Regions from separate parts of the Nocardiopsis sp. iso_238 genome, predicted to be linked through region 1. Evidence: riboswitches for the same ligand, from Rfam matches in the RefSeq annotation. Region 1 holds a riboswitch; the other holds the start of a gene.
The links. A riboswitch is a leader RNA that binds a small molecule or an ion and turns the genes downstream of it on or off. The one in region 1 is predicted to bind thiamine pyrophosphate.
Positions count from the first base shown of each region.

Region 2: it holds a riboswitch for thiamine pyrophosphate, as region 1 does, so the genes downstream of both, thiD (bifunctional hydroxymethylpyrimidine kinase/phosphomethylpyrimidine kinase) here and thiO (glycine oxidase ThiO) in region 1, are expected to answer to the same signal.

Region 1 covers NZ_CM149668.1:2,045,218-2,050,552, reverse strand. The annotation lists gene AC0VYL_RS09150 (zinc-binding dehydrogenase) at 1-551, shown strand, start outside; gene AC0VYL_RS09145 (phosphotransferase) at 589-1,335, opposite strand; gene thiE (thiamine phosphate synthase) at 1,389-2,060, opposite strand; gene AC0VYL_RS09135 (Rv2175c family DNA-binding protein) at 2,128-2,487, opposite strand; TPP riboswitch at 2,852-2,962, shown strand; gene thiO (glycine oxidase ThiO) at 2,961-4,166, shown strand; gene thiS (sulfur carrier protein ThiS) at 4,169-4,381, shown strand; gene AC0VYL_RS09120 (thiazole synthase) at 4,384-5,184, shown strand.
Region 2 covers NZ_CM149668.1:4,475,685-4,481,019, forward strand. The annotation lists gene AC0VYL_RS20225 (acyl-CoA synthetase) at 1-1,295, shown strand, start outside; gene AC0VYL_RS20230 (DUF368 domain-containing protein) at 1,651-2,577, shown strand; TPP riboswitch at 2,664-2,764, shown strand; gene thiD (bifunctional hydroxymethylpyrimidine kinase/phosphomethylpyrimidine kinase) at 2,753-3,556, shown strand; gene AC0VYL_RS20240 (alanine/glycine:cation symporter family protein) at 3,645-5,063, opposite strand; gene AC0VYL_RS20245 (DUF6457 domain-containing protein) at 5,288-5,335, opposite strand, start outside.

The sequences.
Region 1 (5,335 bases):
ACACCTGGGTCCTGGTCCTGGCCGCCACCGGCGGCGCGGGCAGCCTGGTCGTGCAGCTCGCCCGCCTCGCGGGGGCCCGGGTGATCGGCGCGGCCCGGGGCGCGGAGAAGCTGGCGCTGGCACGGTCCCTCGGCGCGGAGGAGGTCGTGGACTACGCGGAGCCGGGCTGGTTGGACCGGGTGCGCGAGCTCACCGGAGGCGCGGGGGCGGAGGTGGTGGTCGACGGGGTCGGCGGCGAGCTCGGGTCGGCGTCCTTCACGGCGGTGGCCGACGGCGGCCGGTTCCTCAGCTACGGAACGGCCGGTGGTTCCTTCGCGGAGTTCGACGCGGACGAGGCCGCTCGGCGCGGGATCACCGCCCTGGGCCTCAACGACATGCAGGCCCGACCGGGGACGGACCGGAGCGACCTGACCCGGCTGGCCCTGGAGGAGGCGCGGGCCGGGCACCTGCGGCCCCACGTGGGCCTGACCCTGCCGTTGGAGCGGGCCGCCGAGGCGCACGCCGCCCTGGAGGGCCGCCGCGTCCTGGGCAAGGTGCTGCTGGTCCCCTAGGTCGGGCCCGGCGCGTGGCGGTCGGGCCCGCGCGGCCTCACATCCGGGCACGGAGCACGTCGACCTCACAGCCCGGCGCGAACGGGTCGAAACCGTGCTCGACCAGCCAGCGCACCCCCAGGAGGCTGCGCAACGACCACCACGCCCGGACCACGTCGAGGTCGACGTCGGTGCCGTAACCGGCGACGACCGCGTCGAGGTGCCCCTCGTGTCCGAGGGTCAGGGTGGCGAGGTCGAACAGGGCGTCGCCCCGGCCCGCCTCGGACCAGTCGATGATGCCGGTGACCTCGTCGCCCTCGACGAAGACGTGCTCCCTCTGCAGGTCGCCGTGCGTGAACACCGGAGTGCGCGGCCGGATCGCGGCCTCGGCCACCCGGCGGTTGCGGCTGACCAGGTCGGCGGGCAGGACGCCGTTCGCCACGAGCAGTCCGCACTCGCGGTCGAGCTCCGCCGCCCACTCCTCGGGGTCCCGGCGGCGACGGCCGGGCCAGGGAGGTGGCGGTGCCTCGTGCAGTCTCCGGACGGCGGCGCCCGCCGCGGCCCACGCCGCCGACGACGCGGGCGACGGCTCACCGAGGCGGCCGAGCGCCGTCCCCGGGAGCGCGGCGATCGCGAGCACGGGCGGCCTGCGCCACAGGACCTCCGGGGTGGGGACCGGGGCGAGGGACATCGCCTCGACCTCGGCGTCGATGCGCGTCTGGTCGGCGTCCACCTTCAGGAACACGTCGCCTACACGCAGGGTCGCGCGCTCGGAGTGGGCGACGACCACTTCAACCTCATCCATGGTCGACCAGTGTCCCGGGGACGGTCGTCGGCGTCACCGGGTTTTCGCCGCGGTCAGGCGTCGCCGCGCCGCGCGGTCAGGCGGGCCCGGAGCGCGCTGGCCGCCGCTCGCGGATCCTCGGCCTCGGTGACGGCGCGCACCACGACCACGCGGGTGGCCCCGGCGTCCAGAACCCGGTCCACGTTGTCCAGGTCGATGCCGCCGATCGCGAACCAGGGCCGGTCGGTGCCGAGCGCGGCCGCGCGCTCGACCAGTTCGAGCCCGGCCGCCGGGCGGCCCGGCTTGGTGGGGGTCGCCCAGGTCGGGCCCACGCAGAAGTAGTCGCTCCCGGGCTCCTCCGCCGAACGGGCGGCGGCCTCGGGGTCGTTGTTGGAGCGGCCGACCAGCGGGTCGGCGCCGATGATGTCGCGGGCCAGGGGCACCGGCAGGTCGCGCTGGCCGAGGTGCAGGACGTCGGCGCGCACCGCGCGGGCGATGTCGGCGCGGTCGTTGACGGCGAGCAGGGCGCCGTGGCGTTCGCACGCCTCGCGCAGGACCTCCAGGGCGGCCAGTTCCTGGCGGGCCTCCAGGCCCTTCTCCCGGAGCTGGATGATGTCCACGCCCCCGGCCAGGGCAGCGTCCGCGAACTCCGCGAGATCACCGCTCTCGGTCCGGGCGTCGGTGCACAGGTACAGAAGGGATGCGTCCAGGCGCTCGCGCAGGCTGGTTCCGTGGCTCGTCCTCACGCGCCCCACCCTAACCAACGGCCCGGGGGACGTCACCGGGGCGGTGCGTCCCCGGGCCGTGGGCGGCTCAGAAGGCCATGCCCTGGGCCCGGCGGCGGACCTCGGTGCCCCGGTTCTCGCGCATGGCCTGGATCGGCGTGCCCGGCAGGGTGTCGTCCGGCGTGAACAGCCAGCGCAGGGCCTCCTCGGTGGAGAAACCGGCGTCGGTGAGCAGCACGATGGTGCCCGGCAGGCCCTTGACCAGGTCCGGGCCGTCCAGGAAGGCGGCGGGAATGGAGAGTTCGCCACCGCGCACCACGCCCATGAGGCGGTTCTCGCGGATGAGGGTCTTGATGCGGTTGGGGCTCACGCCCAGCGGCGCGGCCGCCTCACGCAGGGTCAGCCATTCGCCGACGAGTTCGTCGAGTTCACGATCGCTTTGTGTCACCCGTCCAATCTGCCACACCCGGCCGGGCCCCGGTGACCATCGCGCCGCTCCCGGGCCCCCTGCCTGGGAGATCCCCGCCACGACCGCCCTGGACGGGTTGTCCCAGGGCGTGTTTCTGTGGATGCTTTCGCCGGTGGCGGCAGAGCCGCCATCGATGCGAGCGGCCGTCGCCCCTACTGTGCACTGCTACGCAAGCTCCGCAGCCTCGCACAGCGGGGGCCCGGCAATCTCTCGCAAGCCGTGGAGCGAGAGGCAGCCCGGTGGTAACGCGAGGACACAGCGCCGAAGGCGTCCGTTGAGGGTGGTGGCGGGCGACGGGCGGGAGGAATGATCCAGAAAACACGGCCTAGGATGGGAGTGAAGAGAGACGTCCCGCGGGAGCCGGGTGGACCCGGCTGAGAGGGAGGCTCACCGCCTCCGACCGCACGAACCTGATCCGGGTCATTCCGGCGAAGGGAGTGGAACACGGCGCCGTGCGCACCGACGAGGTTCCCCCACAGAAGACGATTCATCCCACCAATGCGGTGGTCGTGGTCGGCGGCGGCGTCGTCGGCCGGGTCACCGCCTGGCGCGCCGCCCAGCGCGGCCTGGCCGTGACCCTGGTCGAACCCGACCCCGTCACCGCGCCCTCCGAGGCCCGCGCCTCCTCGACCGTCGCGGCGGGCATGCTCACCCCCGCCACCGAGGCGGTCTTCGGCGAGGAGGAGCTCATGGAGCTCGGGGTGCGCTCGGCGCGCCTCTACGACGACTTCGTCACCGAACTCCAGGAGGCTAGCGGCGTCGACGTCGGCCACCGCCGCACCGGGACGCTGCTGGTCGCCTTCGACCGCGACGACCTCGCGGTCCTCACCGACCTGCACGCGCTCCAGCAGCGCCTGGGCATCCCCACCGAGCGGCTCACCAGCCGCGAATGCCGACGCCTGGAACCCACGCTCGCGCCCGGCGTGCGCGGCGGGGTGCTGGCCCCCGAGGACCACTCCGTGAACCCGCGCGCGCTGCTCCTGGCCCTGGCCCGTGCCGGGGAACGCGCGGGCGTGCGCGAGGTCCCCGGGTACGCGGAGGAGATCGCCTCCCCCGGCACCCACGGGGCGCGCCTGGGCGTCCGCCTGGCCGACGGGACCGAACTGCCCGCCGAGCAGGTGGTGCTCGCCGCCGGGTGCTGGGGTGACCGGGTGCGGGTGCCCGAACCGGTGGTGCCGCCGCTGCGCCCGGTCAAGGGGCAGCTGCTGCGCGCCCGGGTGCCCGCCGGAGAACCCCCGCTCGTCAACCGCACCGTGCGCGGACTGGTGCGCGGCTTCCCCGTCTACCTGGTGCCCCGGGCCGACGGCGAGGTGATCGTCGGCGCCACCCAGGAGGAACTGGGCCACGACACCTCCCTGACGGTGGGCGGGCTCTGGCAGGTCCTGCGGGACGCGCGCGAGCTCGTCCCGGGGGTGAGCGAACTGGAGGTCGTCGAGACCTGCGTGGGGCTGCGGCCGGGCTCCCCCGACAACGAACCCCTCCTGGGCCCCACCCGGGTACCGGGACTACACCTGGCCGCCGGACACTTCCGACACGGGGTCCTGCTGGCCCCAGTGACCGGGGAGGTCATGGCCGAGGCCCTCACCACCGGCGCGCTGCCCCCGTACGCGCGCCGGTTCGCAGCCAGCAGATGGACGCGTGAGCAGACGTGGGAGTAGCAGTGGAACTGATCATCAACGGACAGGCCCAGGACAGCGCGGCGACCACCGTGGACGCGGTCGTGCGCGCCCTCACCGACGCCGGGGACGGCGCCGTGCCGGGCGGGATCGCCGTCGCGGTCAACGACGAGGTGGTGCGCCGCACCGCCTGGACGGACACCGAGCTCTCCGAGGGCGACCGCGTGGACGTGCTCACCGCCGTACAGGGAGGCTGAACATGACACAGACGTCCGAGTCCGTGAACACCGCGGCGCGGATCCCGGAGGACCCGCTGGTCATCGCCGGGGTCTCCTTCGGGTCCCGGCTCATCACCGGCACCGGCGGGGCACCCTCCCTGGAGGTCCTGGAGGACGCGCTCCTCGCGTCGGGGACCGAGCTCACCACCGTGGCGATGCGCCGGATCTCCCCGGCCACCCAGGGGTCGGTGTGGGACGTCCTGGAGCGCAACGGCATCCGCCCGCTGCCCAACACCGCCGGGTGCTTCACCGCCGTGGACGCCGTGCGCACCGCGAAACTCGGCCGCGAGGCCCTGGGCACCGACTGGGTCAAGCTGGAGGTGGTCGCCGACGAGCACACCCTCCTGCCCGACCCGGTGGAACTGCTGGACGCCGCCGAGGCGCTGGTCGACGACGGCTTCACGGTGCTGCCCTACACGAACGACGACCCGGTGCTGGCCCGCCGCCTGGAGCAGCTGGGCTGCGCCGCCGTGATGCCGCTGGCCGCGCCGATCGGTTCGGGCCTGGGCATCCGCAACCCGCACAACCTGGAGCTGATCGTCGAGCAGGCCGACGTCCCGGTGATCGTGGACGCGGGCATCGGTACCGCGAGCGACGCGGCCCTGGCGATGGAGCTCGGGTGCGACGCGGTGTTGTTGGCCACCGCCGTGACCCGCGCCCAGGAGCCGGTGCGGATGGCGGCGGCGATGCGCGACGCCGTGCGCGCCGGGCGCGGCGCCCGGCTGGCCGGGCGCATCCCGGTCCGCCGCCACGCCAGGGCCTCCAGCCCCGACGTGGTCTGAGGCTCCTGGGAGGGCGCCGCCACGGTGGGGCCGGAGGCCCGGACCTGGGGCGTCCTCCCGCGTCGACACACCGCCCGGACAGTCGGTGACGACACGCGAACAGGCCGTCACCACCGGGTTTGCTCCCGTCCCCTACCGTGGGAGGGTGCGC
Region 2 (5,335 bases), 2.4 Mb from region 1:
TCCTGTTGGAGGACGGTTCCGAGCGCGACGCCTCGCTGGACGGCGTGGACTACGAGGAGGCGCTCGCCGCGCACGGACCCGACGCCGGGCACGGAGCGGCGGAACTGCCCGTGACCAGCGGCGACGACCACTACCTGCTCTACACCGGCGGCACCACCGGCTACCCCAAGGGGGTGCTGTGGCGCCAGGCGGACGTGTTCCGCGCGGCCGTGGAGCGGCGCGACCCGGGCGCCCCGCGCGCCGGGACCCCGCTGGACGTGGCCGAACGCGCCGCGCGCTGCTTCCCGCTGCGGATGCTGGTGCTGGGTCCGCTCATGCACGCCGCCGGGCAGTGGAACGCGCTGAGCATGCTGCTGTGCGGCAAACGCGTGGTGCTGTCCACGGACCGCAGTTTCCGCGCGGACCGGGTGCTGGAGCTGGCCCACCGCGAGGGCGTGCACGCGGTGCAGCTGGTGGGCGACGCGATGGCCCGCCCGCTGGCCAGGCACCTGCTGACCGAACCCGACCTGTGTCCCGACCTCACCTCGGTGCGCTCCGGCGGCACCCCGCTCACCCCCTCGGTGCGCGGGCTGTGGCGGGCCTGGCGTGAGGACGTGGCCCTGGCCGACGCCTACGGCGGTTCGGAGACGGGCGTGTGCGGTTCGGCCACCGCGCCCGACGAGCACACGAGCGTCGCGGACTCCGCGGACCGGCGCAGCTTCATGATGGGCGGCAGCATCGCGGTGCTCGACGGTGCACTGCGCCCGCTTCCGCCGGGGTCGGTCGAGGTCGGCCGGATCGCCCGGACCGGTCGGATCCCGCTCGGCTACTACAACGATCCGATCGCCACCGCGCGCACGTTCCCCACGGACGGTGAGGGGCGGCGCTGGGCGCTGTCGGGCGACTACGGCACCCGGGCCGGGGACGGTTCCATCGTGCTGCTGGGCCGGGGCAGCGTGGTGATCAACACCGCCGGGGAGAAGGTCTACCCGGAGGAGGTGGAGGCCGTGCTGAAGGCGCACCCCTCGGTCGAGGACGTGATCGTGGTGCCCTCCCCGGACGAGCGGCTGGGGCAGAGGGTGACGGCCCTGGTGTCGCTGGCCTCCGGTTCGGCTCCGGACGAGGGGGCGCTGCGGGCGCACTGCCGGGTGCGTCTGGCCGGGTTCAAGGTGCCCCGGACCGTGCACTTCGTGGACCGGGTACGGCGTACGGCGGTGGGCAAACAGGACTACCGGTGGGCGGCGTCGGTGGCCGGGGAGGACCCGGCCGCGCCCGCCGTTCCGACCTCGCCGCTGTCCGGTTCGTACCGGACCTGAGACCGTGCTCCGGTCCGCCGTCGTCACGATCTGTTTTCGGACCAAGGACCTCGCGGGCTGATACCTGACCAAAACCCCGATTCTCAGGGCTCTCGGACGTCCTCACCCCGTTCGGCGCCGCTAGAATTGGCGCAGCCCGGCCCGGGGCCTGACGGCTCTCCTCCCCCATCGCACGGCCCGGGCGGCAAACATCCGCGCGGGCCGGAGTATCGAACCGGTGGAGGTCGTCCCCGCGACCCGCGCTGTACAGCACCCCTTTGACCCGCCGGTCGACCGTGCACACGGGACCGGCGGCCCCATCAGGACGGAGGACGGCGCCCTCTCCCGGGAGACTCCCGGGCCAGCGCCCGACAACATGGCCAAGTCAGTAGGCTCCTACATCTTCAACGCGGTGCGCGGCGGGGCCGTCGGCACCTCCGAGGCACTGCCCGGCATCAGCGGCGGCACGGTCGCACTGATGGTCGGCCTCTACGACAAGCTCATCGGTGGCGCGGGCCACGTGGTCAGCGGTATCAAGCGCTACGTCACGGACGTGCCCCGGGGCCGCGGCAAGGAGCGTGCCCAGGAGCAGTTCCGCCAGGTCGACTGGTCGGTGCTCGTCCCCGCCCTCATCGGCATGGCCCTCGCACTCGTCCTGGCCGCCGTCTTCCTCGCACCGCTGGTGGAGGCGCACGCCCAGTACGCCTACGCGCTGTTCTTCGGCCTGGTCCTGGCCTGCCTGTGGATCCCCTACACCGGCGCGGGCAAGAAGTGGAAGGCCTGGCACTACGCGGTCGCCCTCGTCTTCGCCGCGCTCGCCTTCACGCTCACCGGCCTGCCCGGCGCCAACCTGCCCACGCACCCGGTGGTGGTCTTCTTCGCGGCGGCCGTCGCGATCTGCGCCCTGGTGCTGCCGGGCCTGTCGGGTTCGTTCATCCTGCTGACCCTGGGCCTGTACGAGCCGACCATGGCGGCCCTGCGCGCGGCGGACCTCCCCTACATCACCGTCTTCGTGCTCGGCATGATCACGGGTCTGGCCCTGTTCGTGAAGGTGCTCCAGTTCCTGCTGGAGAACCACCACCACATCACCCTCGTGGTGCTGACCGGACTGATGGCGGGTTCGCTGCGCGCCCTGTGGCCGTGGCAGGACGAGAACCGCGACCTGCTGCCGATGACCGACGTCCCCGTGACGCTCGCCTTCGCCGTCGGCGGCTTCGTGGTGGTCGTCGGCATGATCATCTGGGAGCAGCGCAGGCACGCCCAGCAGGAGCGCGTGGAGACCCGCCACAACGTCACCGTCTGACCGCGTGAGGGGACGGTCCGCTCCGGCGGGCCGTCCACTACAGTCGGAACCACCACAAACCAACACTGATGCCGGGGCCGCGAGGCCCCGGCGGCGCGGGGTGCCGGAGAGACTCCTCCCGGCTGAGAGCACACCCGTCGAACCTGCCCTAGTTCGTACTAGCGAAGGAACGCCAATGAGCGCGTACAACGTCGTGTCCATCGCCGGAAGCGACCCCAGCGGGGGCGCCGGCGTCCAGGCCGACCTGAAGTCGTTCTCCGCCCACGGAGTCTTCGGGATGACCGTGGTGACGGCGTTGACCGCCCAGTCCACACGCGGGGTCACCGGGGTCCACGGTGTCCCCGCGTCCTTCGTCACCGACCAGATGGACACCCTGTTCACCGACGCGACCGTGCACGCGGTCAAGGTGGGGATGCTGTCCACGTCCGAGGTCACCGAGGCCGTCGCGTCCGCCGTGGACCGCTACGGGCTGCCGAACGTGGTCGTGGACCCGGTGATGGTCGCCAAGAGCGGGGACCGCCTCCTGGAGCGGTCCGCGATCGAGGCGCTGCGCTCCGTCCTGCTGCCGCGCGCCGACCTGCTCACCCCCAACCTTCCCGAGGCCGCCGACCTGCTCGGCGAGACCGAGGCCACCAGCCTCAAGGAGATGCGGGGGCAGGCCGAACGCCTCCTCGAACTCGGTCCGCGCCGCGTCCTGCTCAAGGGCGGGCACCTGCCTGGTGAGGAGAGTGTCGACCTGCTGGTCGACGGGGTCGCGGAGCCGGTCGAGTTCCGCGCCGGGCGGGTGGCCACCCGCAACACCCACGGCACCGGCTGCACGCTCTCCTCCTCGATCGCCGCGCTGCTCCCCCAGCGAGCGGACACCGTGGCCGCCGTGGCCGACGCCAAGGCCTACCTCACCGAGGCCCTGCGCCGCGCCGACGAGATCGACGCGGGCGGCGGCCAGGGACCGGTGCACCACTTCCACGCCTGGTGGTGACCGGACGACGCCAGACAGAAGGGGGGACCGGCCACGGCGGCCGGTCCCCCCTCTCGTCGGCCGGGGGAGGTCCCCGGCCGAGCGGGCACTACTTGCTGACGTCCTCCATGATCACGTCCGGGTTCCGCCAGTCCTTGTGGCTGAAGAACTTGCGCGTCTCCGAGCTGATCAGCCCGGACAGCAGGATCAGACCCACCAGGTTGGGCAGCGCCATCAGACCGTTGGCGATGTCGCTGAAGAGCCACACCGAGTCCAGGTTGGCCACCGAGCCCACGAAGATGACGACGATGAAGAGCAGGCGGTAGGGCAGGACCATGCGGCGTCCGCCCAGGAACTCCACGCAGCGCTCACCGTAGTAGGACCAGCCCAGCAGGGTGCTGAAGGCGAACACCGTGACGGAGAGCGCCACGATCACGGCACCGGCCGACCCCATCGAGGGGCTGATCGCGCCCAGCCCCTCCGTCATGGCCTGCGAGGTGAGCAGCGAGCCGTCCTCGGCCCCCTCCACCTGCCACACCCCGGTCACGATGATGACCAGGCAGGTCATGCTGACCACGATGATCGTGTCGATGAAGGTCTGGGTCATGGAGACCATGGCCTGACGGACCGGCTGGGTGGTCTTGGCCGCGGCGGCCGCGATACCGCCCGTGCCCAGACCGGACTCGTTGGAGAAGATGCCGCGCGCGAAGCCCAGTTGGAGGGCGAGCAGGACTCCGGCTCCGGCGAAGCCACCGGTCGCCGCGGTCCCCGTGAACGCGGAGGTGACGACCAGCTGGAGCGCGGGAAGCAGCGACTGCCAGTTGACGGCGAGCACGATCAGGCAGATGCCGACGTAGCCGATGATCATGACGGGCACGAGGGCGGAGGTGACGCGCCCGATGCTCTTGATACCGCCGAGGATGACGGCGCCCGCGGCGATCATCAGGATCAGCCCGATGATCCACGTCTCCACACCGGTGACGCTGTTCATCTGCTGGGCGACCGTGTTGGCCTGGGTGCCGTTGCCGATGCCGAACGCGGCGATGGCGCCGAAGACCGCGAAGGAGATGCCGAGGAAGGCCCCGAAGCGGCCGCCGACACCGTACTTCAGGTAGTACATCGGGCCGCCGCTCTGCTCGCCCTTGGCGTCGGTGCGGCGGAACTTCACGCCCATCAGGGCTTCGCTGTACTTGGTGGCCATCCCGAAGATGCCCATGACCCACATCCAGAACAGCGCTCCGGGACCACCGATACCGATGGCCAGGGCCGCTCCGGCGATGTTGCCGACGCCGACCGTCGCGGCGAGGGCCGTGCTCAGCGCCTGATAGTGCGAGATGTCGCCCTGGACCGACTCGTCCTCCTTCCGGCGGACGAAGGCCAGCCACAGGGCGTGCGGCAGCCGGAACAGCTGGATGAGGCGCAGCCGGACGGTGAGGTAGACACCCGTCAGGAACAGCAGGGGAATGAGGACGTACGGTCCCCAGATGATCTCCGACAGAACGCCGGCCATCTCTAGGAGGTGGTCCACGGAGGACCTCTCTTTCGGTGATTACGCGGGGTAGGGGGCACCAGCGGTGCAATGGGGGGGAACCAGGACCCTCGGAAACACGTTGGAACCGGTGGACACTGTTCGGTATCGGGAAAGAATGGCACTGACGCGTAACAAACAAATCACGCGAGGTCAGAATGCGTGTTACGGCTTACGATCGTGTCTTCTCCGCGTGTCCCGACTCCGGGATCCGGTCTGCCGGACTACCCCTCGCCACCTTCCCCGGCCTCCCCCTCGACCTGCGCCAGGGC